Regions from separate parts of the Marinomonas sp. FW-1 genome, predicted to be linked through region 1. Evidence: predicted binding sites of a transcription regulator. Region 1 holds the regulator's gene; each other region holds the start of a gene.
The links. The regulator FNR, encoded in region 1, switches genes on or off when oxygen is low (the NO sensors DNR and NnrR bind a similar motif). The targets are predictions, from matches to a motif close to TTGATNTANATCAA.

Region 1 (6,027 bases):
TCTGTACTGGCAGCTAATGCAGAGACATCTCCGTTATTTGCAAAAGGCAAAGAGCTTACTGAAGTTCAATGGAAAGCGATCATTCGACATCTTATTGCTTTCGATTACATAACACTTGGCACAATATCTGCTTTCACAGTTCACATAAATGAAAAATCTCGGTCCGTGTTAAAAGGCAATACACAAATTATTATTCCAAATGAGCAATACTACCCAACACTTCATGAAGACGATCTTGAGATAGGCAGTGTGAGTTGGCATAAGGTATTAGCTTGGAAATATAGCCATGGTAAAAATACTCTTAGTGAAAATCAGCTAAGATTAATTTGTCGCCATAAGCCAAAATCTATTGCATCTCTTAGCCGGCTAACAGGTTTACCAAAAGATCATGTCGTAGATTTTGCAGATACACTATTAAAAATAGTACATGAGATGGATTCATTGGAGGTAAGTCCTTAATGACGTTGCAACTCGAGCTGACAACTCAAGAACACAAAGCAGACGCCTTAAGTCATATCATCCAGAAAGCAAATGAATGCTTTGATAAAGCTGATCAATTTTTTGGCAATAAATTTAAACGCTCAACCTGCAATCTAAAGCAACGAGGTCGAGCGGCGGGCACAGCTCACCTGCAAAAAAACGAATTGCGCTTTAACCTTTTCATGTACCAACAAGATCCAACCGAATTCATTAATACTGTGGTTCCTCATGAAGTGGCTCACCTTATTGTTTTTCAGATTTATGGTCATTCTGTTAGACCTCATGGCAAAGAATGGCAAGCCGTTATGAGAAAGGTATATGGTATCAATCCAAGTAGGACACATACCTTTGAAACACCACCACAAAAACAACCCTACACATATCACTGCGCGTGCCAGAAGCATCAATTCAGCAAACAACGTCACACTAGGGCACAAAAAGGGGTTGAATACATTTGTAAGGGTTGTAAGTCAAACTTACAATTTGTAGGTAAAATCACTTAGTGCGTCATAAATTTCCTTTAAAAAGTGATTTATCGTGCACTTTTCCTCTGAGATCTTCATTTTTGATGCGATGCCTTTGTGCTTATAGTATTATGGCGTCGTTTTATTTATAGCGTGTTTATGATGGATTTATCTAATCGACCTAAAGAAAAATTAGAGCTGAATAAGCTCCAAAAACGTCTACGTAGACAAACGGGCCAAGCCATTGCTGACTTCAATATGATTGAAGATGGCGATAAGGTAATGGTATGTTTATCTGGCGGTAAAGATTCTTACACAATGCTGGAGATTCTTCGCAATCTGCAAGCTAATGCCCCGATAAACTTTAGTATTGTGGCTGTTAATCTAGACCAAAAACAACCTGGCTTCCCAGAGCATATTTTACCTGCTTACTTAGAAGAGTTAGGTGTTGATTACCACATTTTAGAGCGTGACACCTACAGCATAGTAAAAGAGATTGTGCCTGAAGGGAAAACTACCTGCGGTCTATGTTCACGCTTACGCCGTGGTTCTTTGTATGGGTTTGCTGAAGAAATTGGCGCCACTAAAATAGCACTAGGCCACCATAGAGATGATATTCTTGAAACCTTGTTCTTGAATATGTTCTTTGGCGGCAAGCTAAAATCAATGCCACCTAAATTGTTAAGTGATGATGGTAAGCACGTTGTTATTCGTCCCTTAGCTTATTGCAAAGAAAAAGACATTGAAGCTTTTGCGGTCATGAAAGAGTACCCGATTATTCCTTGCAATTTATGCGGTTCACAAGAGAACCTGCAAAGACAAGTTGTGAAAGACATGCTTCAAAAATGGGAACAAGAATTCCCAGGTAGAACTGAAACTATGTTTTCTGCTATGCAAAATATTGTTCCATCACATCTAGCAGATACAGAATTATTCGACTTCAAAGGGTTAAAGCAAGCACCAGACGCTTTAAACCGAGTAAATATTATTTCGTTATAGGACCTTAAAAATGAATGCTACGTACAAAACACTATTAGTAACCGCAGCCATTTTAGGCACTTCAGCAGTAAATGCTGCCTCTACCGCTGGCGTCAGTTTAACTAACGAGACGGTAAAAGGGGATGTTAACTTTGATATGGGCACATTCGGCGTAGACGCTGGTATTGCTTATGATAAAGATGAGAATTTTACGACTACGCACCTTGGCGTTAATGTTCAAGACGCTGACACCAGCGGCCCATTACAGGTCGGTATTGGCGCTCGTGTATACGGAATCGATGCAGATCTAAAAGATGATAGTGATGTATCTATGGCGCTTGCTTTAGGTGGTTGGTACCGCTACACACTTCCGGAAGCAAACCGAATCAGTATTTATGGCTCGCTTTACTATGCGCCAGAAGTTTTATCCTTCACTAACTTAGATCATATGTACACTTATGAACTTCGTGCAGAGTACATGACTATGCGCAATGCTCGTGCATACATTAGTTATGGAAATACAGTAGCAGTATATGATAACGATAGCCGTATAGAGGCGAACAAAGGTTTTGCTATAGGTGCAATGGTTGATTTCTAATAGAGTTAAAGCTCTTATAGAAAGTAAAAAAGGTGGCATATGCCACCTTTTTTAGTATTAATAACAGCAGTCTAAACGACAGATATCAATCACCGTCATAAGCACAAAGACTAAACACAGGTATGTTGCTGTCACGTAGCTTTTGACTTCCACCAAGATCTGGCAAATCAATTATTGCCGCCACTTCTTTAATATTTGCACCTTGTGCAGATAATAATTCTATTGCAGCTAATAGCGTCCCACCTGTCGCGATTAAGTCATCAAACAACAAGACTTCATCACCGGCTTTAACCGCGCCTTCTTGTATCTCTAACTCCGCTTCACCGTATTCTAGGGCATATTTTTGTGAAATAGTCTTACCAGGCAGTTTGCCTTTCTTACGAACCAGAATTAATGGCTTTTGTAGCTCATAGGCAAGAACCGCTGCGATAAGAAAGCCACGAGCATCAATACAAGCGATATGAGTAATATCAGTAGAAATATAGCGATGCACATAAGCATCTACAACCATTCGCATCCCTTTTGGGTCACTAAAAATGGGAGTAATATCCCGAAAACTGATGCCTTGCTTTGGCCAGTCTTCTACTGTTTGTATTAGTGACTTAACGTAAAAATCATCGTAGAGCATTATGGTATTGCCTCAATATATCAATCAAATTTGACTGATTTTACCACAATCACTGGCAACCCCAACGAGTTTTTGCATTTCTGGGAAATCAACAATTTCAATTTCTTTGCCGTCGACATGAATGAGCTCATTTTTTTGAAAACGGGTGATCACACGACTAACGGTTTCCACTGCTAACCCTAAATAATTTCCGATTTCGCCACGCGACATAGACAAACGGAAAGAGCTAGCAGAATAACCACGTTTTTTAAAACGATTAGAGAGGTTAAGTAAAAAAGAGGCTACTTTTTCATCCGCATTCTTTTTCCCCAGAAGCACCATCATCTGCTGATCATCAGAAATCTTACGGCTCATCACTTTAAAAATCTGGTGCTTTAAAGAGGGAATTTGTGAAGACAACTCTTCAAGGTGGCTAAACGGAATTTCACAAACAGTCGTCGTTTCAAGCGCCTTTGCAGAAACGGGGTAGGTGCCAGAATCAATACCACTTAACCCCACTAGCTCGCTAGGACAATAGAAGCCTGTAATTTGCTCCTCGCCAACAGAAGTAATATTGAATGTTTTTAATGTGCCTGAACGTACTGCATAAACGGAATCAAAAGACTCACCTTGGCGAAACAAAAAATCTCCCTTTTTGAGTGGTTTTTTGCGCTCAATTATCTGATCTAGTCGATTAATATCTTCATCTGCAAGTGCGATGGGAAGACAAAGTGCGCTCAGACTGCAATTTTGACACTGCGAAGTAAGCGTACTATTAAACCTTGAATGTGTGTGTGTTAATGACATTTCAATCTCCCTGATATTAATTCATATAACTTTTGAGTATTTTACCGTGTTGTTTAAATGCTTATCGAAAACCATACAAATACACCGAATAAGCAATCTTCCACGATCTGTGATCTTAATAGTGGTCTGCATTCCACTAGGATCAAACTCCAACATGCCATCTTGTAACATAGGAGTTAAGCTATCCATTTCTTCAGCAAAGTACTCTTTAAAGTCGATTTTAAACCTTTGCTCAACTAACGTCATATTGAGTTGAAACTGTGATATGAGGGTCATGATGACATAATGACGTATTCTATCATCGCGATCGCTAATATACCCTTTAGCAATAGCTAATTGACCCTTTTCAATACTACTCCGATAATCGGTCAAGTCAGTATAATTTTGAATGTACACGCCATTTAAATCGCTAATGGCAGAAACACCGAATGCAATTAAATCCGTGCCTGCATGCGTTGTATAGCCTTGAAAGTTACGGCGCAACGTTTCTTGCTTTTGGGCAATGGCTAATTCATCACTCGATTTCGCAAAGTGATCCATACCAATGTACTCGTAACCAGCCTCTAACAAATACTCTATACTCATTTTCAACAAATCAAGCTTCATGCTTGATAAAGGCAAAACGTCATCGGTTATGCGTCTCTGAGCAGGGAAGCGATCAGGCAAATGCGCGTAGTTGAATAAAGAAATTCGCTCTGGAGCCAGCGCAATTACTTGCTCAAGAGTGTTTTTAAAACCGTCAATTGACTGATAGGGCAGACCATAAATTAAATCAAAATTAATCGACTTAATGCCTAATGCCCTTGCGTCATTTACAAGGCTTTCAACCATACTATAGGGTTGTATTCTATGTATCGCTTGCTGAACTTTATGATCAAAATCTTGAACACCAACACTAATCCGATTGATGCCCATTTCAGTCAGCAATTTGATTTTCGAGTAGCTAATTTCTCTAGGATCTATCTCAATACTGTAGTCCTGTGATCCGTCATTAACCAAATTAAAATACTGATTGATATTATCAAACAACACTTTAATTAGGTCTTCCGTTAAAAACGTTGGAGTGCCACCACCAAAATGAAGCTGTGTAACCTTTCGTGAATGATCAAGCATAAGGCTACGTAACCGCATTTCCTCACCTAGTAGTTCAACATATTCCACGCCTTTATCATATTGCTTTGTCACAATCTTGTTGCACGCGCAGTAATAACAGAGGTGTGCGCAAAATGGGATGTGAAAATACAAGCTAAGATCGGCATCCGATGGCGTCAACATCTTATCAATCAGTGCAATTTTGCTGATTGAAGCGTTAAATTGCGGGGCAGTAGGATAAGAGGTATAGCGAGGCCCTGATAAATCATACTTGCTAATAAGTGCGGAGTCCCAGATCATCATTCGTTCCTATTAAAATTTCTAATAGGAATTCTACTCTTTCAAACAAGAGCTTATTCTGACACAGATCAATAGATACCATTCTCAGTGCTCAAATGATTGCTTCAATGTATAGAAAATAATGAATTTGGTTCTAACACATAGATGAATCTGATCTAATAGTCATTTTAAGCGCAATGATCATGAAATCACTTCCAATATACATCGCTCACGGGGCTGGAGCTGGCCATGAAAATAGTTTCTTAACGGGTCTGCGCTGCGCGCTTTCAGACCAAACGAAACAAGTCGTACATCCGGTCACTTTTTCTTATATGGCAGAACAAGAGCGTACAGGTAAAAAAAGACCGCCTCCGCGCTTTCAATCGCTTGTCCCAGAGTTTGAGCAGCTGGTTGAAAACGAAGACGCATGTGTGGTTGCTGGCAAATCGATGGGCGGACGGGTAGCAACGCAAATAACTCACCTACCAAACGTAAAGGCAGTTATTTGTTTTGGCTTCCCTTTCTATCCCCCCGGCAAGCCTGAAAAGCATAGGCTGTCTTTTCTTGAAGAGTTAAAAAAGCCATGCCTCATCATTCAAGGAACAAGAGATCAACTGGGCTCTTTTGATTGGGTGAGTCAGCAGACATTACCAGATAATATAGAGATTCTATGGATTGAAGGAGCTGACCATGACTTCAAAACCCTCAAGAAGCTCAACAAA
Region 2 (6,027 bases), 950 kb from region 1:
CAATATTTTGCTTCATAGACGACAGGCTTGGAAATAGCATATTAACCAAGCGATTAACCATAAAAGCGATAACACCGCCAATTGGTGCAATGCATAGAATACACAAAGCAAAAGAAGACAACCAAGATGTCATGAAATCCTGGGTAAAACCAATATTTCTCCAGGTCATTAAGAAAGTTAACGAACCTCCTATAGCAATAACAAGGCTAACGATAACAGCAATTTTTTGAACTTTATTTGACATAGATTCTCTCGCGGAAAATGATAAGGTAAAAACGCCAAAACAAATTGACAAAGTCAACTATATTAAATTAAGTTGATAAAGTCAACTAAAGCAAGGATTGTCATGCAACACTACGAATCAGAACTACAAACTCTCTTCATAAATACGATCAGCGGATTAAAAGTATCAATGAAAGCCATCATGAAGGAGCAAGGACTGTCATTATCACCTTTGCATTTTATGATTTTGAAAAATATCTACGAGACAGAAAATTGCACAGCAAATTATCTTGCAGACGTAGCCGCCAAAGACAAAGGGCAAGTCACACGCTTAATTCAGGAAGTTATAAACCAAGGGCTGATTATCAAGTCTCCAAATCCAAATGATAAACGCAGCCAATACCTATTTTTAACCGACAAAGGTTTGACGGTTTATCAGCATCTAGCGCAAGCAGATCAAAAGGTTCTAAAAGAAATGAGAAAGGATGTTAGTGATGAAGAGCTCAAGGCATTCTTAAACATTGGTAAAAAAATGCTCGCTAATTTAAATACTGTCATTAGCGAGGCATAAAACTTAACCTTAAATTTCCTGTGCTAAGTGCTCCAAAAAGTCACGCATGAAGGCGACTCTTCGCTCGCCTTCATGCCGAGCAGAAGGTAGGTTAAGCGTTTCAGCAATACCAAACAGCTTGCTATAAAAGTGATCAATTGAATAAGCACTGTCGTTCGGTTCGCGCACCTCACAAAAAGGATCCTGACTAGCGTATAACGCACGATTAAGTGCCCCACTCACCTGCATACAACGAGCTATCCCTATCGCTCCCAGGGCATCCAAGCGGTCCGCATCTTGTACTATTTTGGCTTCCAGTGTCTTTGGGGGAATATTGGCACTAAAGCTGTGGGCACAAATGGCATGATGTATGGCTTCATGATGCGCACTCGGGTACTCAATTGATTCAAGAAAGCCAATGGCTTTATCTGCCGCCATGGTTGAAGCGAAAGCTCGATCAGGGTGGTTTTTTGGCAATGACACACAATCATGTAGCCATGCAGCAGGCATAACAATCCCCCAATCAGCACCCTCTTCTTGAGTCAGTTGCTTAGCCGCTTTTACTACCCTATGGATATGATTCACATCATATGCCACATCCACTGCATTTTGAGAGACTAAAAAAGACTGACACTGAGATGAAAACTGCTGCTCGTTTGGAAACCACATAACCTTCTCTGCTCTTACAGGATGAAACGGTCAGAATGGTAACGTCAAAGTTCAACCTCCTTCAATAAAAAAGGCCTTGCTGTTTCAAGCAAGGCCTTTCTCTATCATGTCATTGTCTATTAAAACGTATAACCAACACTCGCCATGAAAGTGAGCGGATCAATATCCGTATCGAATGTGCCAACGGTTGTGTGTACATCGGTATTAATATCCATGTACCAAAGAGACGCATTGGCAAACCAGTGATCAGATAATGTCACGTCTACACCCACTTGAGCAGCCAAACCAAATGAGTTATCGAGGTTAACATCCGTATTGGCCAAATCGCCCTTACCTTCTTCATCAAAGAAAAGCGTGTAATTCAAACCAGCACCCACATATGGACGCACCTGGCTATTGGCTTGACCAAAGTAATATTGCGCCATCACGGAAGGCGGCAAATGAGACACTTCAGCGACTTTTCCCAAAGTGTTCACGGAAACATCGTGAGTAAAAGGCGTTGCTGCCAAAACCTCAAAGCCCACATTGTCTGTCAACATATAGCTTAGCGTTACCCCAATCTGAGTATCTTTATCAATCTCTAATTCGTTGGATCCAGTTACTTTATCGCTGCTTTCGTTGGGCATCACACTGGCCAAACCACCACGAACAAAAATATCCCCAGCACTGTGTGCAAGAGCCATAGAAGAACAAAACGCAGAAACAAGGGCTACAGGAAGTAAAGCTTTCATAATCGATTCCTTTTTGTGTCAAACAACATGTCAGTGACCAAAAAGTAACAGGATCTACAATCAATATTTTAATCTAGATCAAGGTTTTACTCGCTCCAGAGAGACAACCAAGGTGACACACCCACTAGGTCAAGAAAAGGTAAACTGCCCAAATAAAATCATTTTTTGCCCAAATATGCAGATAAAAAGACTCGTCTACTTGAAGGTGTACATTGAAACATTAGTAAACCATCAAAATTATAAAAGTAAACTGATTTACCCTAGCTCAATAAATCGGTAATATTTGCGAAAATTCTCATCTGGATAAAGAATAATATGCCAATACTTATTGCTGTCACGCTACTGTGGGCGTTTTCATTTAGTTTAATTGGAGTCTACCTAGCTGGGCAGGTTGATGCTTGGTTCTCTGTATTAATGCGAGTAGCTCTTGCCACTCTTGTGTTTCTTCCTTTCTTAAAACTTCGCCAGATCGAAGCAAAAATAGCATTGAAATTAATGGTCTGTGGCGCATTCCAGCTCGGTATCATGTATGGCTTTTACTACCAATCATTTTTGTACCTATCAGTTCCGGAAGTATTACTGTTTACCGTTATGACCCCTCTGTATGTCACGCTAATTAATGACATGTTAGATCGTCGTATCAATATTGGTTTTGCAGTCAGTGCATTGCTTGCCATTCTTGGTGCTGTTGCAATTCGTTACCAAGGCATAGATGAAGGCTTCGTGAAAGGCTTGTTGATTGTGCAATGTGCCAACCTTTGTTTTGCAGCCGGACAAGTTGGTTACAAACGTGTTATAGCAAAAGAGCGTCCAGACTTACCACAACGCACTGTATTTGGCTGGTTCTTTCTAGGTGCTCTTGCCATTGTTATTCCTTGTTACCTTGTGCTTGGCAACCCAGATAAACTGCCTACCACAACACTACAATGGTCTATTTTGACTTACTTAGGAATTGTGGCTTCAGGCCTTGGCTACTTTGCTTGGAACAAAGGGGCAACCTTAGTCAACATTGGCACATTAGCGGTAGCAAACAATTTACTGATTCCTGCAGGAATACTGGTCAATGTGCTTTTCTGGAATCGTGATGCAGATATTCTACGTTTAAGTATTGGTGGCGGGATTATATTACTAGCACTATGGGTGAATGATAAATTCAACCAGAGACAGAGCAAGGCGCAAGCAGCCCTCTAGAATACAGCTGTTAAACTAAAATCGCCCAACATCACAAATGTGTATGTTGGGCGATTTTTTTGCTAATCGCTTACTACTCTTTAATCAACCATTGCTGAAAAGCTTGTTGTGATTCCTTATCCGCTCTCTTAAACCAAAATGTTGCCATCTCAAACTGGATACTTGAGACTTCTGGTTTATATAAATCATCCGCGATCCAAACTCGAATATGCTTACGAGTCACTTTGTCGGATTGGTTATACCAAAACTGCATCATTTGCAGCTCAACATCGTCAGACATTTTTGTAGGCGCAACATCAGGACCAGAAGATGAGACATTGGCATTCATTGAATTTTTAGCCGTTAAACGCTCAACCTCTGCCACAAAATCCCGCGTGTTTTGTAACCCAGACTTGGTCGTTAGCATTTGTTGCTTATAATCAACCTCTTTGCCACTTACTTCATCAATAATGGAGAACTGAGGATCTTTTACATTGTCTTCTGCCTGCCTAACCGTAGAGACATAAGGGGCCTTCAAACTCAGGTAGGTATCCTTCTCAAACTGCAAATTCAATACAATCGGTTCCGATTGGAAAGTTTGAGTATCGCCGCCACTACGTAGCAATTTATTAAATCGAACAACAATTTGATGCGGCCCTTCCTCCACATCGACCTTGAAGTCGTTCCCAAACTGTCGAGAACTTTCTAAGTCAACATACATAATTTCAAAAGACCTGGGCACTTCAAATGTCGCTGCCATAGCAGGGAGTACTGTAAAGCAGCTAACTAAGATTGCCACGGCACTAAATCCACGTTTTACCTTCATTCTACGTCCTTAAACATCACAATATTTGAAGCAAATCTAACATAGAATGCCGTTTAAATTGTGTGTGAAGACCTAGTTCAGAAGCACTTGCGCGATTTTGTCTTTTTTCCTTTACATTGAATAAAAACGAACTGCCTGAGTAAGCCACTCTTTGTGGACATCAGCTTGCTACTTTTACAATAAAGTTTCAGGTAACCCCTATGCGCTATTGTAAGCTGAGCACATACTTAGTCTTTCTTACGCCAGCGGCTGTATTTTGAATGCACTCCTCGTGTAAAAGCCGAAGAATACTCCTCCAAAATATCCACCCCATATAAAATCGCCACAACAATAAAAGACAACTTTATCGCTACATAAGAATCAACGATCGCGATGCAGACACCAACCGCGGCCAATGCCCAAATTGTGGCAGCGGAAGTAACCCCTATGACAGCACCATCTTTAGACAACATAACACCTGCGCCAAGAAAACCAATACCAGTAATCACCTGCCCAATTATGCGTGACGGATCTGTCGTCTCAGCAGCCACAAACATCGACGATGCAATAAACACATAGGTGCCCAATACAATTAATGCCGAGGTTCTAATTCCTACAGGCTTCCCCCTTAGTTGACGTTCTAAACCAACAATAACACCACAAAAAACAGCGGTAATTATCGAACTCCAACTATAGGGTTCAATAGAAAATAACGACTCTAAATTCATACAACTTTACTTCGTCTTAATGCCATGTTTTTGAATAAGAATGGAGGAAGGTTACCCCTTCCTACTATCTTCCTTGAAGGTAATTTCATTGTGCAAGCCCACCCGAACTTTTTTCACCATAGACTCTAAGTCCTCGAACAAGAAAGGCTTGCTAATAAAAGCATTCATACCAGAATCAAGACACTGGCGCTTAATATCTTCTTCCACATGAGCGGTCAGTGCGATTACCGGAGTTTGATTTAGACCTTTGCTTTTTTCAATCTGCCTAATAGCAAGGGTGGCTGAAAAACCATCCATCTCTGGCATGTTACAGTCCATGAAAATAACATCATACTGTTGAGAGCCATTAAACTTCTCCAACGCCATAACACCAGTTTCAACCAAATCAACAGAGCAGCCTAATTTTAAGAAAAATTGCTCACAGATCATCTGATTCACTTTATTGTCTTCCGCCAACAGAACGTGCAAGTTAGACGGAAGGTCTGGCTTTATCCCAACACCTCCTAGCGCAGAAGATTCCTGACAAGCCGCTTGGTCACTTAGAACAAAAGGAATCGATATAGTGAACGTGCTTCCCACTCCCACTTCGCTCTCAACAGAAATACGCCCACCCATGAGCTCAACTAAACGCTGAGTAATACTCAACCCTAAGCCAGTACCTCGGATATTAGGGTTAAAATGACTAACCTGATAAAACTGCTCAAAGATTTGCTGTTGGTCCTCAGCTGAAATGCCAATACCAGTATCTGTAACAGAAAACGACAACATTACCGTATTAGTATCATCGCTTTCCTGACAGAAAGCCTTTATGGATATTTCCCCGTTGTCCGTAAATTTAAACGCATTTCCAACAAGGTTATAGAGAATTTGATGGACCCGATAAGGGTCGCCCTGAACAAACTCTGGAATATCGTCCAGCGTGCAAGTGAAATTAATTGGCTTTTTCTCAAACTGAGGCGCAAGTAATGACATCACCTCATTAACAACATCAGCAGGGCTAAAGGATATTTTCTCTAACTCCAACTGCTCTGCATTGATTTTAGAGTAGTCTAAAATATTATTAATAATGTGCATCAGTGTTCGACCCGCATTATTAATCACGGTAACTTGCTGCTGCTGTTTTTCGTTAAGGTCCCCCATGGATAGCAATTG
Region 3 (6,027 bases), 1.5 Mb from region 1:
AACACCAATCAGCAAACTGTAAATGATCACAAACATGGTTAAGGTAAACAGCACGCGCTCTGGAGGAAGTGGTGATACGATCTCCGATGTTCTAACGAGGTTGTAGACAATCCAAGGTTGGCGGCCGATTTCCACCACATACCAACCTGCTAGTACTGCAATGACACCCATAGGCGTAAAAAATGTCACGATAGACAAGAAGGCTTTGTTTTCATACAAGCGGCCTTTACGACGTAATAAAAGTGCTAGCGCCGCGATGCCCATCATGCCAAAACCAATACCCACCATGACACGGAAAGACCAAAACACTAACGGCACATTGGGTCTGTCTTCTGGCGGTACGGCTTTTAGACCTTGTACTGCACCATCCCAAGAATGAGTGAGTATCAAACTGCCGAGATTTGGAATGCCGACTTGATAATCGTTTGATTCCGTTTTCATGTTTGGCATAGCGAACAGTAACAGCGGCACGTTTTCTTCTTCCGCAGGCCAAATACCTTCCATTGCAGCGAGTTTAGTTGGCTGATGTTCTTTGACGTTCAAGCCGTGCATATCGCCAATCCATGCTTGCAGTGGCGTTAGTACCAAGGCAAACCACATGCACATGGACAGTCCTTTTTTCGCAAAGGGAATGTTTTGCTTTTTCAGCAAGTAGTAAGCACTGATGCCCGCCACGACAAAAGTCGCGGTAATCAATGACGCAACCAGCATGTGAGTAAGGCGGTAGGGCATAGACGGATTGAAGATGACTTCCATCCAACTCGAGACTTCGAATTTACCATTGACGATCTTGTAGCCTGTTGGTGTTTGCATCCATGAGTTCGCCACAATGATCCAAAATGCAGAAATCCAAGTACCTATCATTACGGTGACGGTTGCAAAGAAATGCAACTTGCGGCCAACGCGCTGCCAACCAAATAGCATGACGCCAAGAAAGCCTGCTTCCATAAAAAAGGCAGTCAGCACTTCGTACGCCATCAAAGGACCAAGAATGGCACCGGTGATTTCGGAGAACTTGGAAAAGTTCGTACCAAATTCGTAGGACAAAACAATGCCAGATACCACGCCCATACCAAAGGTAATGGCAAACGGCTTGATCCAAAATTTGGCAAGCTGCAAATAGTAAGGGTTGTGTGTTTTAAGCCACAGCCCTTCCCAAATGGCAATCAGCGTTGCCAAACCAATGGTGATACTGGGAAAAATAATGTGAAAACTCACCGTAAAGGCGAACTGTATACGAGATAAAATGGCGACGTCGAGGTCCATAATGGCTCCCTTGGGTGTCAGTAAGCGTTAAGAGATTGAAGTTAAAACTAGGCATTTCTCTTAATTCTTAGCGTACGCATTTGTTGCAACGCTAGAGGCAATAGGGCTAAGCCCACAATGCTAAAAAGCGCGATGATTTCGGTCATTAAAAAGCCAGCATTCATGATGTTTGTCCTGTCATTTGAAAATTGTTTGATTTAGATCAAGGTTGCTTTACCTATAGCAAGGGACAGGCCAACTATTAGTTAAATTTATACTGTTGATTTTAAAGGAAAAATTTTCGTCTTTGCGTGAAGTGTAAAAAAGGTTTACGATTTTCTCACTTTTAGGTGTAAACGAGGTTTACGATTTTGACACTTTCCCTGATGTTTGAAGTGGCCATGTTGGTGACCAGTGTGTGCGGCGTATTGGTCGCGGTCTGGTTATTGTGGCGAGCTAGAAAACAAAGTGATCTACAAGCTCTGGCAGGTTTTGCCATTATGATGGCGATTTGGTGCTTTGGGCATGTGGTCTTGTTCCAAGGCTACGAGCAAATTGGTATTCATATCATTCTGGCCAACCCGTTGATGCCGACCTTCTTCTTACATTTTGCGATTCGTTTTGTGAACTCTGGCTCGGTTAAAGAGCCTATGCTGGAACGCTTATATCAAGTAGTGCCTTGGTTTTATCTGACCAGTTTTGCTGTGGTATTACAAAGCTGGTGGATTGGCGCTGGAGATGCGATCAGTACGCTAGACACGCGTTCCTTTTTTATCTTTACCGAGGCGGGGACATGGAATCTTGCCTATACGGTGTTGATCGGTATCTTGGCTCATGGGGTGTTGTTGTTTGGTTGGTATCGACATTCTGGTAATAAGAAACGCTCCATTCTCGCCATGTTTGGCGTTGGCGCTTGGGGCTTGTTGTTAGCGACCAGTTTTGTGTTTCCTTCCTTTGGCATTAGCTGGTTTCCCTATCCCATGCTCTTACTGCCAACCTATTTGCTATTGTTGGTTTATGCGGTAGTTCGCTATCAAATTTTGTCGGTCAATGCCTTTGCCAATCGGGCCTTGCTTTGGGTTGCCATGATGTTGGTGATTCTCTGTGTGATTGCCGTGATCAGTGTGGTGTCTGGTCGTATAGGTTTGCAGGCGCTGGCCAATGTACCCAGTTGGCAACTCTGGTTGTATTCCTTGCTGATTTTGGTGGTTGCGGCGGTGATTTATCAGCCTTTAAGCCGTTTGGTTTCTCGGCTGATTTACCCCGGCGCGTTATTAAATGAAGCTGTGTTGGACACCTGGTCAACGCAATTAAAAGAGGCGCAAGATTGGCCACAATTAATTGCCATTGGTGAGCGTTTACTTTCTTTGCAGATAAGACGCAATGTGGCGATTCAGTTACAAAGCTCCGCTTATCTTGTTCAAGAAAAAAATGACGTCTTAGCGATACGAGTCTCTCGGTTAGGTACTGATTGGCACTTCACTTTAATAGGCTGGGAAGACGCTAGCCCTGGTATGCGTTTGACGGCGGAAGTGTTTGCATCCTTGTTTTCAACCAGTTGCGGCTTGCTTGAGCGCTCTTTGGCCTTGGCCGTGGCCGAGCGAAAACGCATGGACGAACAGCATCTTGTCGAGTTGGGGAGTTTGTCTGCGGCAATGGCACATGAACTGCGTAATCCTTTGAATATAATTTCTATGGCGGCTTATGACGCACCCGCCGAGACGCGTCAGCATATTCAGACTCAGCTTAAACGCGCCGATCGTTTGGTGAGTGATATGTTGGTGTATTCAGGTGGCTTGTCATTACAAATAGTTGCCACGCCGTTGCGATCTTTAGTGGCGAGTATTTTGGCGCAAGCTCAGCTAGAAGGTGTCACGTTTGAGCTGGATATTGATGAAACGATTGAGTTGGATGCTGACCCGCAACGGCTTCAGCAGGTGTTCATTAACCTGATCGATAACGCCGTGTCTTTTTTGCGCAATATGCCAGATGGCAAGTTATCCATTGAAGCGGAAGAACGAGATCAACAGATCGTTATCCAAGTAAATAACAATGGACCTGAGATTGATCCAAGTTTACAAGGCGATAACTTATTTCAGCCCTTTGTGACCAAGCGAGCTGGCGGCAGTGGTCTTGGTTTAGCCATTGTGCGTCGTATTGTCGATGCTCATGGCGGGAAGATTCAGCATCGTTCTGATTCGATATGGCCTGTAACCTTCGAGCTTATTTTACCTCGCCACTTTTCTGGTACTGACATTTCAAATAGAGAATTCCATGACTCAAAATAAAATATTACTGGTCGACGACGAGCCCGCATTTCGTGAATTAGCCAGTCGCTGGTTGGCAAAGCAAGATTATCATGTGAAAACGGCAGGCAGCTTAGATGAAGCCCGTGGTGCGTTGGCATCGTTTGATGCGGATCTGGTGCTCTTGGATCTTTCCATGCCGCCAAGTTTTGATCCACAAGTCACCTTGGATGCGATAGGCGAATTTGATGGTCGTCCGGTGATCATTATTACAGGCCATGCGGATCGGGATTTGGCACTTAAAGCCATTGAGCTTGGCGCATGGGATTTTATTGCCAAGCCGATTGATCCAGATATGTTGGCGGTTGTGGTGCGTCGAGCAATCACTAAAACCACCTTAGAGCGAGAGTTAACTCAGCTAAAGCAAACGGGTAATTCTGCAAAGGGTGCGTCAGCGTATATCGGTCATTCAATCAGTTCGCAAAAGGTCAGAGCGCTCGTAGAGCGAATCGCCCCGACGGATGTGCGCGTCTTGGTGACAGGGCCATCAGGTACAGGAAAGGAGGTTATCTCGCGTACTTTACATGATTTAAGTCATCGTGCAGCCAAACCATTTATCTCGGTACATTGCGGTGCTATTCCAGCGGATTTATTAGAAAGTGAGCTGTTCGGTTATGTGAAAGGCGCCTTTACCGGAGCGGAAAAAGACAAAGTCGGTTTATTGAGTTTGGCCGATGGTGGCACCTTATTCTTAGATGAAATTGGTGAAATGCCGTTGGCGATGCAGGTGAAACTGCTGCGCGTGTTGCAAGAAGGTACCTTTTTCCCTGTAGGCGGACGAGAGCAAAAACACATCGATATTCGAGTGGTCTCCGCGACCAACGCCGACTTACTGAGCAAGGTGCAAGAAGGCAGCTTTCGAGAGGATCTGTATTACCGAATAAAAGGCGTAAACATCGAGACTCAAGCGCTTGCTGAACGGCTAGAAGATGTCCCAGTATTGCTGCAATCATTTTTACAGCGTTTGCAAAACCAGCAAAATAAGCAGCTACAGCTCAGTCCTGAAGCTGTGCAATGGTTCCGCGATCAAACTTGGCCTGGAAATGTTCGGGAATTGAAAAACGCCTTAGAAAGCGTCGCGTCTATTTGCCCACAAGGGCAAATTACCATGGAAGACATTCAGCTGCTGTATCCCAGTGGTGAGGCTATTCGTCAAACTCCAATAAGCACACCAACGAACGACGCCTCATTAGACGAACAAGTTCGGGACCTTGAAATTCGATTGATTAACCAAGCCTTAGAAAAAAACCAAGGCAACCGCACCCAAGCCGCTAAGCAATTGGGCATTTCACGACAAGGGCTGATTAAAAAAATTGAGCGATATGGGGTGTGATGATTTTATCGATGGGGCAGAAGGGTCTGTTTTTTTATTGATAGGAGTCAATGTTATCGATTATTAATAACTTTGTTATTTGCGATAAGAAAATTGTTTTGTTTTTGTCATGATTTGCGGTGTAGTATTTGACGATAACTTTACAATAAGGGTAAATAATAAGGACGTTATTATGAAGTGGCAAAGTTTATCCATCAGAAGTCGTATGTTCTCTGTTCTTGCTGTATTGCTTGTTGTGAGTTCTGTCGTTTCGGTCAGTACTCAAGCCATTTCAACACTAGACATAGAGTTAGAACAGTTAAAAAAAGAAGTGTTACCGACACACCTTAGTAACCTCGCCTCGCAAATCAGTACCGAAATTACCCCGTTAATTACCGCTTCCCATCTAATGACAAACGATAATTTTGTTGAAGATTGGGTACGTAACGGAGCGAGCCCCGATAAGCTTCCTTTTATTGAGCATAAGCTGAAGTCTGTAAAAGACATCTTGGGCAGTGATTCCACCTTCTATGTTGTAAAGGGTCCAAACGGGTTGGATTATTATGGTTATGACAAAGCGTTTTTTAAAACACCGTTAGAAGACTATCCTTACAAAGAGTTCTACCCAAATTTTTTGGCCACAGGCCATGATTATGAACTGAACTTACAGTATGAAAACGAAATGCTGTTTATTAACTATCGAAGCGATACCACGGACCCGAACACGAATAAGCCTTATTCTGTCGCAGGTTTAGGGATTAAAGCTGATAAGCTGATTGATATGGTTAAGAAGCTAAACGTAGGCCTGCAAGGGCGTGCTATGTTGGTGACAAGTGATGGGGTTATCCAAGCTAAGGGCGATTCAGCCTTTATGGAAATAGTCGATAAAAGCCAAATTTCTAGCCTGTTAAACAATAAAAATGACATGGTCATTAATGATGTGACCATTGATGGGCAGGTTTATTACCTTGGCTCTCTGTGGGTGCCTCTGTTAGATAGATTTATCATGCTTGCTGTGCCGAAACAGCAAATTATGGCGCCGATTTATTCTCAGTTACAGAATGCGTTTCTCTACTCTATCGTTTTTATTTTAATTTCTCTGCTCATTCTTCATTTTGTGATTGGCTCTTTAACACGTCCAATTGTCGCTATCGGCAAGGAAGT
Region 4 (6,027 bases), 1.9 Mb from region 1:
AGGCGGCGATATGAAGAATAATATGGCGTTTTGCCTTTGCAATGCCTTGTGACACTGGCAAAACAGGAATACCTGCTGCTTCGTAATCTTTATAGCGAAAGATAGCAATCGCGTAAGAATGTGGCATTTGCCAAATACAAAACATAGTTAACAAAATAGCAGCACCAGCATCAAACTGACCTGCTGCAGCGCAATACCCTACAACTGGAGGAACCGCGCCTGATAAACTACCAACAAACGTGCCATAAACGGACTTACGCTTGAAGTACAATGTATATAAGCCGACGTAAACTACGTAACCAAATACCGCGAAAGCAACCGCGACCCAGTTCGTAAAATACGACAATAAAGCCAAACCAATTACACCTAATACAACGCCATGGAAGAATGCCGCTTTACCTGACATTTCACCATTCACCGTCACACGGTTACGCGTGCGCTGCATTTTTGCATCAATATCTCTATCAACATAGTTGTTAATGGCACAGCCAGAAGCAACTACCAACGACAAGCCAATGACTGTCGCTAGCATAAGAATCCAATCAATCTCGCCACGAGAGGCTAAAAAGAAGCCCCCCGCAACAGAGATGAGGTTGCCCATAATGATGCCAGGCTTAGTCACCTGAAGATAACGCTTAAACATTTTTATGGGCTCCCATCGGACACGTATCACTTATCATGAAAGAAGTCCGCATAATCATCAAACAACTCTGCTTACATCATCATTGCGTTGGAAGCGTAGATAATCCATACGGACAACGCGACAACCATCACAATGATTACTGCAGAAAAGATGAATGAATAAGTGTCCAACTTGCCTTGTTCAGAGAAGTCCAAATGAAGGAAGTACTTCAAGTGAACAAAGATCTGAATAACAGCCAACACAACGATTGTGATATAAGTTGGACCTTTATCAAACGCTTCTGTCATAACCATCCAAAACGGAATACCAGTCAAAATAACGGACCAGATAAACCCAATGATATAAGACTTAACACTACCGTGTGAGTGCGCTTCAGAAGAATGATCGCTCATTAGATCGCCCCCATCAGATAAACAACGGTGAAAACACAAATCCAGATAATATCCAAAAAGTGCCAGAACAAGCTTAGGCAAGACAAACGAGTCAATGATCGGCTTGTTAATCCTGTAACTATGATTTCGACAGCTAGAATAACCATCCAAATCAAACCAGCTGTAACGTGCAAACCATGTAATCCAACAAGGCTAAAAAACGCTGACAAGAATGCACTGGCTTGAGGGCCGTTACCATTATGGATCAAATGCTGAAATTCATATATTTCTAGGGCTATAAACACACCACCAAAAATAAAGGTCGCCAGCAACCACATTAACGTGCCTGAACGATTTTTGTTATGAGCACAAATCATCGCAAAACCGAATGTGATACTTGAAACAAGTAACGCAGCCGTTCCTGCTAGGATTAGCTCAAGATCAAAAATCTCTTTACCAGAGACACCACCTGCTGTGTTCATAAAGAGCACAGCGTAGGTAGCGAAGACTGATGCAAAAAGCAAGCAGTCTGTCATTAGGTATAACCAGAACCCGAATACGGTGTTGCCACCAGTATCGTGGTGCTCGTCGTGGTGTGCACCAGCTTCGTGAGCGTCGTGCGTATTCATATGTGTAGTGCTCATGATTACCCCTTAGCCACGTTATCTAGATGCTCATTTTCGATCTGAGCGATTTCATCAGGCTGAACATAGTAATCAACATCTTTGGTGTAGGCGCGAGCAATAAAGGTCACGATAGAACCTACCAAGCCAACGATTGCTAACCACCAAATATGCCAGATCATTGCAAAACCAAATGCTGTAATAAGAGCACCGATGATAATCCCAGCCTTAGTATTCTTAGGCATGTGGATAGGGGCATAGCTTGCTTTACGAACGTAAGCAGTGCCTTTCTCTTTCATATCAGTGAAAGCATCGATATCAGACACAACTGGAAGTTCAGCAAAGTTGTAGAACTGTGGCGGAGAAGCCGTAGACCACTCTAGCGTATGACCATTCCATGGATCACCAGTCGTATCCAAGTTTTGCTTGCGATCGCGGAAGCTGACGTACAATTGTAGCAACTGGCAAATAATACCCGCCATGATAACAAAAGCACCAACAAGAGCGATGTACAACCAAATGTTCCAATCTGGGTTATCCGTGTGGTTAAGACGACGAGTCATACCTAGGAAGCCCAAAACGTACAATGGCATGAAGGCTAAGAAGAAACCAACTAACCAGCACCAGAACGCCGCTTTACCCAATTTCACATTTAGGTGGAAGCCCATTGCTTTAGGGAACCAGAACGTGAAACCAGCTAGATAGCCGAATACCGCGCCACCAATGATGGTGTTGTGGAAGTGAGCAATCAAGAATAGGCTGTTGTGCAATACATAGTCAGCGCCAGGTACAGCAAGTAGAACGCCTGTCATACCACCAACGGTGAAGGTCACCATGAAACCAAGAGTCCAAAGAACCGGCACAGTCACACGAAGGCGACCACGGTACATAGTGAACAACCAGTTAAATAGTTTCACACCTGTCGGTACGGCAATGATCATAGTCATAATACCGAAGAAGGCATTAACGTTCGCGCTGGAACCCATGGTAAAGAAGTGGTGAAGCCATACGATGAAACCAAGAATGGAAATCGAAGCTGTCGCCCAAACCATAGATTTGTAGCCGAACAAACGCTTACCAGTGAAGGTAGACACAATTTCAGAGAAGATACCAAATGCTGGAAGTACAAGAATGTACACCTCAGGGTGACCCCAAGCCCAGAACAAGTTGATATACATCATTGAGTTACCGCCGCCATCATTCGTAAAGAAGTGGAAGTCTAAGTAACGGTCAAGCGTTAGCATTGCTAGTACAGCAGTCAAAATTGGGAAAGATGCTGCGATCAAAATGTTGGCCCAAGTACAGGTCCAAGTGAAGATCGGCATATCCATCAATTTCATGCCTGGAGTACGCATTTTGAATACTGTCGCCAAAAAGTTAACAGCCGTTAATGTCGTACCAATACCGGATATCTGGAGTGCCCATATATAGTAGTCAACACCAACCCCCGGACTGTATTGCAAGCCAGCCAATGGTGGATAAGCTACCCAACCAGTTTTAGCAAACTCACCAAGACCCAAAGAGATGTTGATCAATACCGCACCAGAAACCGCTAGCCAGAAACTAAGGTTGTTCAAGAACGGGAAGGCAACGTCACGAGCACCAATCTGTAGCGGTACAATGATGTTCATCAAGCCGATCATAAATGGCATAGCCATAAAGATGATCATGATGACACCGTGTGCCGTAAAGATTTGGTCGTAGTGACTTGGAGGTAGATAACCAGGGTCACCGTTCGTTGCAAGTGCAAGCTGCAAACGCATCATGATTGCATCCGCAAAACCACGCAGCAACATCACAAATGCTAGAACGATGTACATAATACCCAGTTTTTTATGGTCAACTGACGTCAACCAATCATTCCAGAGTACACCAAGCAATTTGTTTTTAATAACTAGGAAGGCGACCACGCAACCCAAAACCGCAACCACACACAAAGTGGTGATAACGATCGGATCGTATGGAAGAGCGTCCCACGATAGTTTGCCTAAGAGTGCAGACATTATTTTTCAGCCTCCATATGCATATCATGCGATGAGTCTTGAGACTCGCCATGATTCATATCACTTTGATTCATTTCGCCATGGTTCATTTCACCGTGAGCTGAATTATCGTGAATCATTTTAGAATCAAAAACAGTTCCTTCAAGCAACTCAACTTTGCCGTGATCTTTCATGAACTTCATAACATTGTCCATAAAGATGCTTGATTCAATCGAGTTGTAATATTGAACAGGTGTTGGCTCAACGTGATGCGCATCGATTTCATGTTCAGCAAGTTTCTCATAGGATGCTTGATTCAAGACGCCATTATTGATGACATCATGAGTTCCAGCTTTAACGCCCTCAACCCAAGCATCGAAATCTGCTTCTGTTGGTGTAGCGATTGCTTTGAACTTCATTCCAGAGAAGCCGGCACCACTGTAGTTTGCTGACATACCGTCAAATGAACCAGGCTCATTTGCAATCAAATGAAGCTTAGTCACCATTCCCGCCATTGAGTAAATTTGGCTACCCAATTGAGGAATGAAGAACGAGTTCATCGTGCCTTCAGATGAAATTTGGAACGCAACAGGAACGTTTGCAGGGAATCGCAATTCATTCACGGTAGCAATGCCAAGATCCGGATAGATAAACAACCACTTCCAGTTCATCGAAACGACCTGAACGTTGATATGATCTTTATCCGACTTCAAAGGTTTGTAAGGATCCAATGAATGGGTTGATTTCCATGTAATCACACCAAGGATGATGACGATCACAATTGGAATAGACCAAACAATAGTTTCAATTTTTGTGGAGTGTGACCATTTTGGTTCGTAGATCTCGTCACGACCTTCACGGTATTTCCAAGCGAAATACAGTGTCATGAAGATGACAGGAATTACTACAAGCAGCATCAACAAAGTCGCAACTATAATTAGCTGCTTCTCTTCAATACCAACTTGCCCTTTAGGATCGAGCACACCACCCTGACAACCGGCGAGCAAGCCCACCATTAGCGCCAAAGCGACTTTACTTAGGATACGAGTTAACAAGAGAATCATCCTCTAACCCCGAGGTTCACAAAACTGCCACTTGAATATCAAGCAACAGAACGAAAATCCGGCTAATGCCGGGTATTTCAGTAAAGATCACCATACTGAGAACAGCACAAAAACCATTACTAAGTTAATACTATTAACGCAGTAATGATTTTTTTGGATCACCTAAATCTGAAAAAGGGAGCTCTACATCTCAACATGCGTCGGGCCTCAGCACGACTTGCTTGCTCATTAGGAGCAACATGAACTAAAGAGAAGGCCATTTTCTGGCGAGCAGGGTTGATATTGGTCATAACGGGCCAATAACTAACCAATAATAGAGTGATAAAAACAAGGCTAAAAAGTAGCCCTGCTTTAAAAATAAGGTCTGAACTGATAACGCTTAGGTTATCTGCAAAGGAAGGAGCGGCTGTAAATATAAAGAAACACACGAACAAGCAAGACACAGCTATCACAGGGCGTAAAGAATCCGCCAAGACGCTGGATACTGTATGCATAAAATGATGCAAAATGTCTTGAAAATTGTTCAATTTATCCATCCGATTCATAAAAACAAAAGTGTAAATGCCGTCTTTACTCGCTTCATACGAATTCAAGTGGGCGAAATATAGCAAAATTTAAGCAACCACACAAAGCGTAGTTTAGCCTTTGTTCTTCTTTGCTTCACTGTCTTTTTATAAAAATTCACATTCTAAGCAAAGGAAAATCTCTGCTTTTTGCTCTCATCCAAAGAGCAACGCCCTTAAAAGACGATTTCTTTACAATTTGCAAATCCTACTTTATCCCAGTTTTTTCTTAAACCAATGCTCCAATGCGACAACAATGTGCACCATAGTTTCATCTTTCGCACCACTAAAGCCCAATAAAAAGCCCAAACGTGAAGCACAATGAGCGTCACTATAATGTGAGGACAGAGGCGAAAGCTCGATGCCTTGTTGCGCAAGATCCTGCGCTATATGTTGATCCAATGGCGTCTTCGAAGACAAAGCAGATACAACAGAGGATTTCAGTATTATTAAGACATGCATCCCCCCTCGCGGCTTTCTCCATTCAAACCAAACGCCTAACTGTCTCTCAAGCAGCTGAATTAGGAAATCCCGTTTAAAACGATAATGGCGACGCATCTTATTTACATGGCGATTAAAGTGACCTTGTTGCATAAAATCCGCGACAGCAGGCTGCATAGGTAACGAAGCAGACGTCCCCAGCACTCGCTGACTTTTATGCAATGCCGCAACATGCCTTGTCGGAGCGACAATAAAACCAAGCCGCAAGCCACGAAACAGCACTTTCGAAAAACTCCCCACGAAGAACACGCGATCACGAGCCTGTTCATGCATACTCGCC

Region 2: C1X04_RS13920 (OmpW family outer membrane protein) is a predicted target of FNR. The motif match lies at 2,241-2,254, and genes of this name have one in related genera.
Region 3: C1X04_RS02350 (cytochrome ubiquinol oxidase subunit I) is a predicted target of FNR. The motif match lies at 1,459-1,472, and genes of this name have one in related genera.
Region 4: cyoA (ubiquinol oxidase subunit II) is a predicted target of FNR. The motif match lies at 4,960-4,973, and genes of this name have one in related genera.

Annotation. Positions count from the first base shown of each region.
Region 1 is NZ_CP025987.1:2,045,782-2,051,808, forward strand. It holds gene C1X04_RS09575 (ATP-dependent DNA helicase RecQ) at 1-459, shown strand, start outside; gene C1X04_RS09580 (SprT family zinc-dependent metalloprotease) at 459-983, shown strand; gene ttcA (tRNA 2-thiocytidine(32) synthetase TtcA) at 1,104-1,943, shown strand; gene C1X04_RS09590 (YfaZ family outer membrane protein) at 1,954-2,520, shown strand; gene C1X04_RS09595 (adenine phosphoribosyltransferase) at 2,606-3,148, opposite strand; gene fnr (fumarate/nitrate reduction transcriptional regulator Fnr) at 3,173-3,934, opposite strand; gene hemN (oxygen-independent coproporphyrinogen III oxidase) at 3,956-5,329, opposite strand; gene C1X04_RS09610 (alpha/beta family hydrolase) at 5,509-6,027, shown strand, end outside.
Region 2 is NZ_CP025987.1:2,994,180-3,000,206, forward strand. It holds gene C1X04_RS13905 (DUF2798 domain-containing protein) at 1-244, opposite strand, end outside; gene C1X04_RS13910 (MarR family winged helix-turn-helix transcriptional regulator) at 347-793, shown strand; gene C1X04_RS13915 (HD domain-containing protein) at 803-1,441, opposite strand; gene C1X04_RS13920 (OmpW family outer membrane protein) at 1,561-2,172, opposite strand; gene C1X04_RS13925 (carboxylate/amino acid/amine transporter) at 2,488-3,363, shown strand; gene C1X04_RS13930 (DUF2057 domain-containing protein) at 3,437-4,168, opposite strand; gene C1X04_RS13935 (MgtC/SapB family protein) at 4,396-4,875, opposite strand; gene C1X04_RS13940 (ATP-binding protein) at 4,927-6,027, opposite strand, start outside.
Region 3 is NZ_CP025987.1:503,243-509,269, forward strand. It holds gene C1X04_RS02350 (cytochrome ubiquinol oxidase subunit I) at 1-1,266, opposite strand, end outside; gene C1X04_RS02355 (sensor histidine kinase) at 1,617-3,533, shown strand; gene C1X04_RS02360 (sigma-54 dependent transcriptional regulator) at 3,520-4,884, shown strand; gene C1X04_RS02365 (methyl-accepting chemotaxis protein) at 5,057-6,027, shown strand, end outside.
Region 4 is NZ_CP025987.1:98,393-104,419, reverse strand. It holds gene cyoE (heme o synthase) at 1-643, opposite strand, end outside; gene cyoD (cytochrome o ubiquinol oxidase subunit IV) at 715-1,035, opposite strand; gene cyoC (cytochrome o ubiquinol oxidase subunit III) at 1,035-1,658, opposite strand; gene cyoB (cytochrome o ubiquinol oxidase subunit I) at 1,661-3,640, opposite strand; gene cyoA (ubiquinol oxidase subunit II) at 3,640-4,683, opposite strand; gene C1X04_RS00435 (PLP-dependent aminotransferase family protein) at 5,460-6,027, opposite strand, start outside.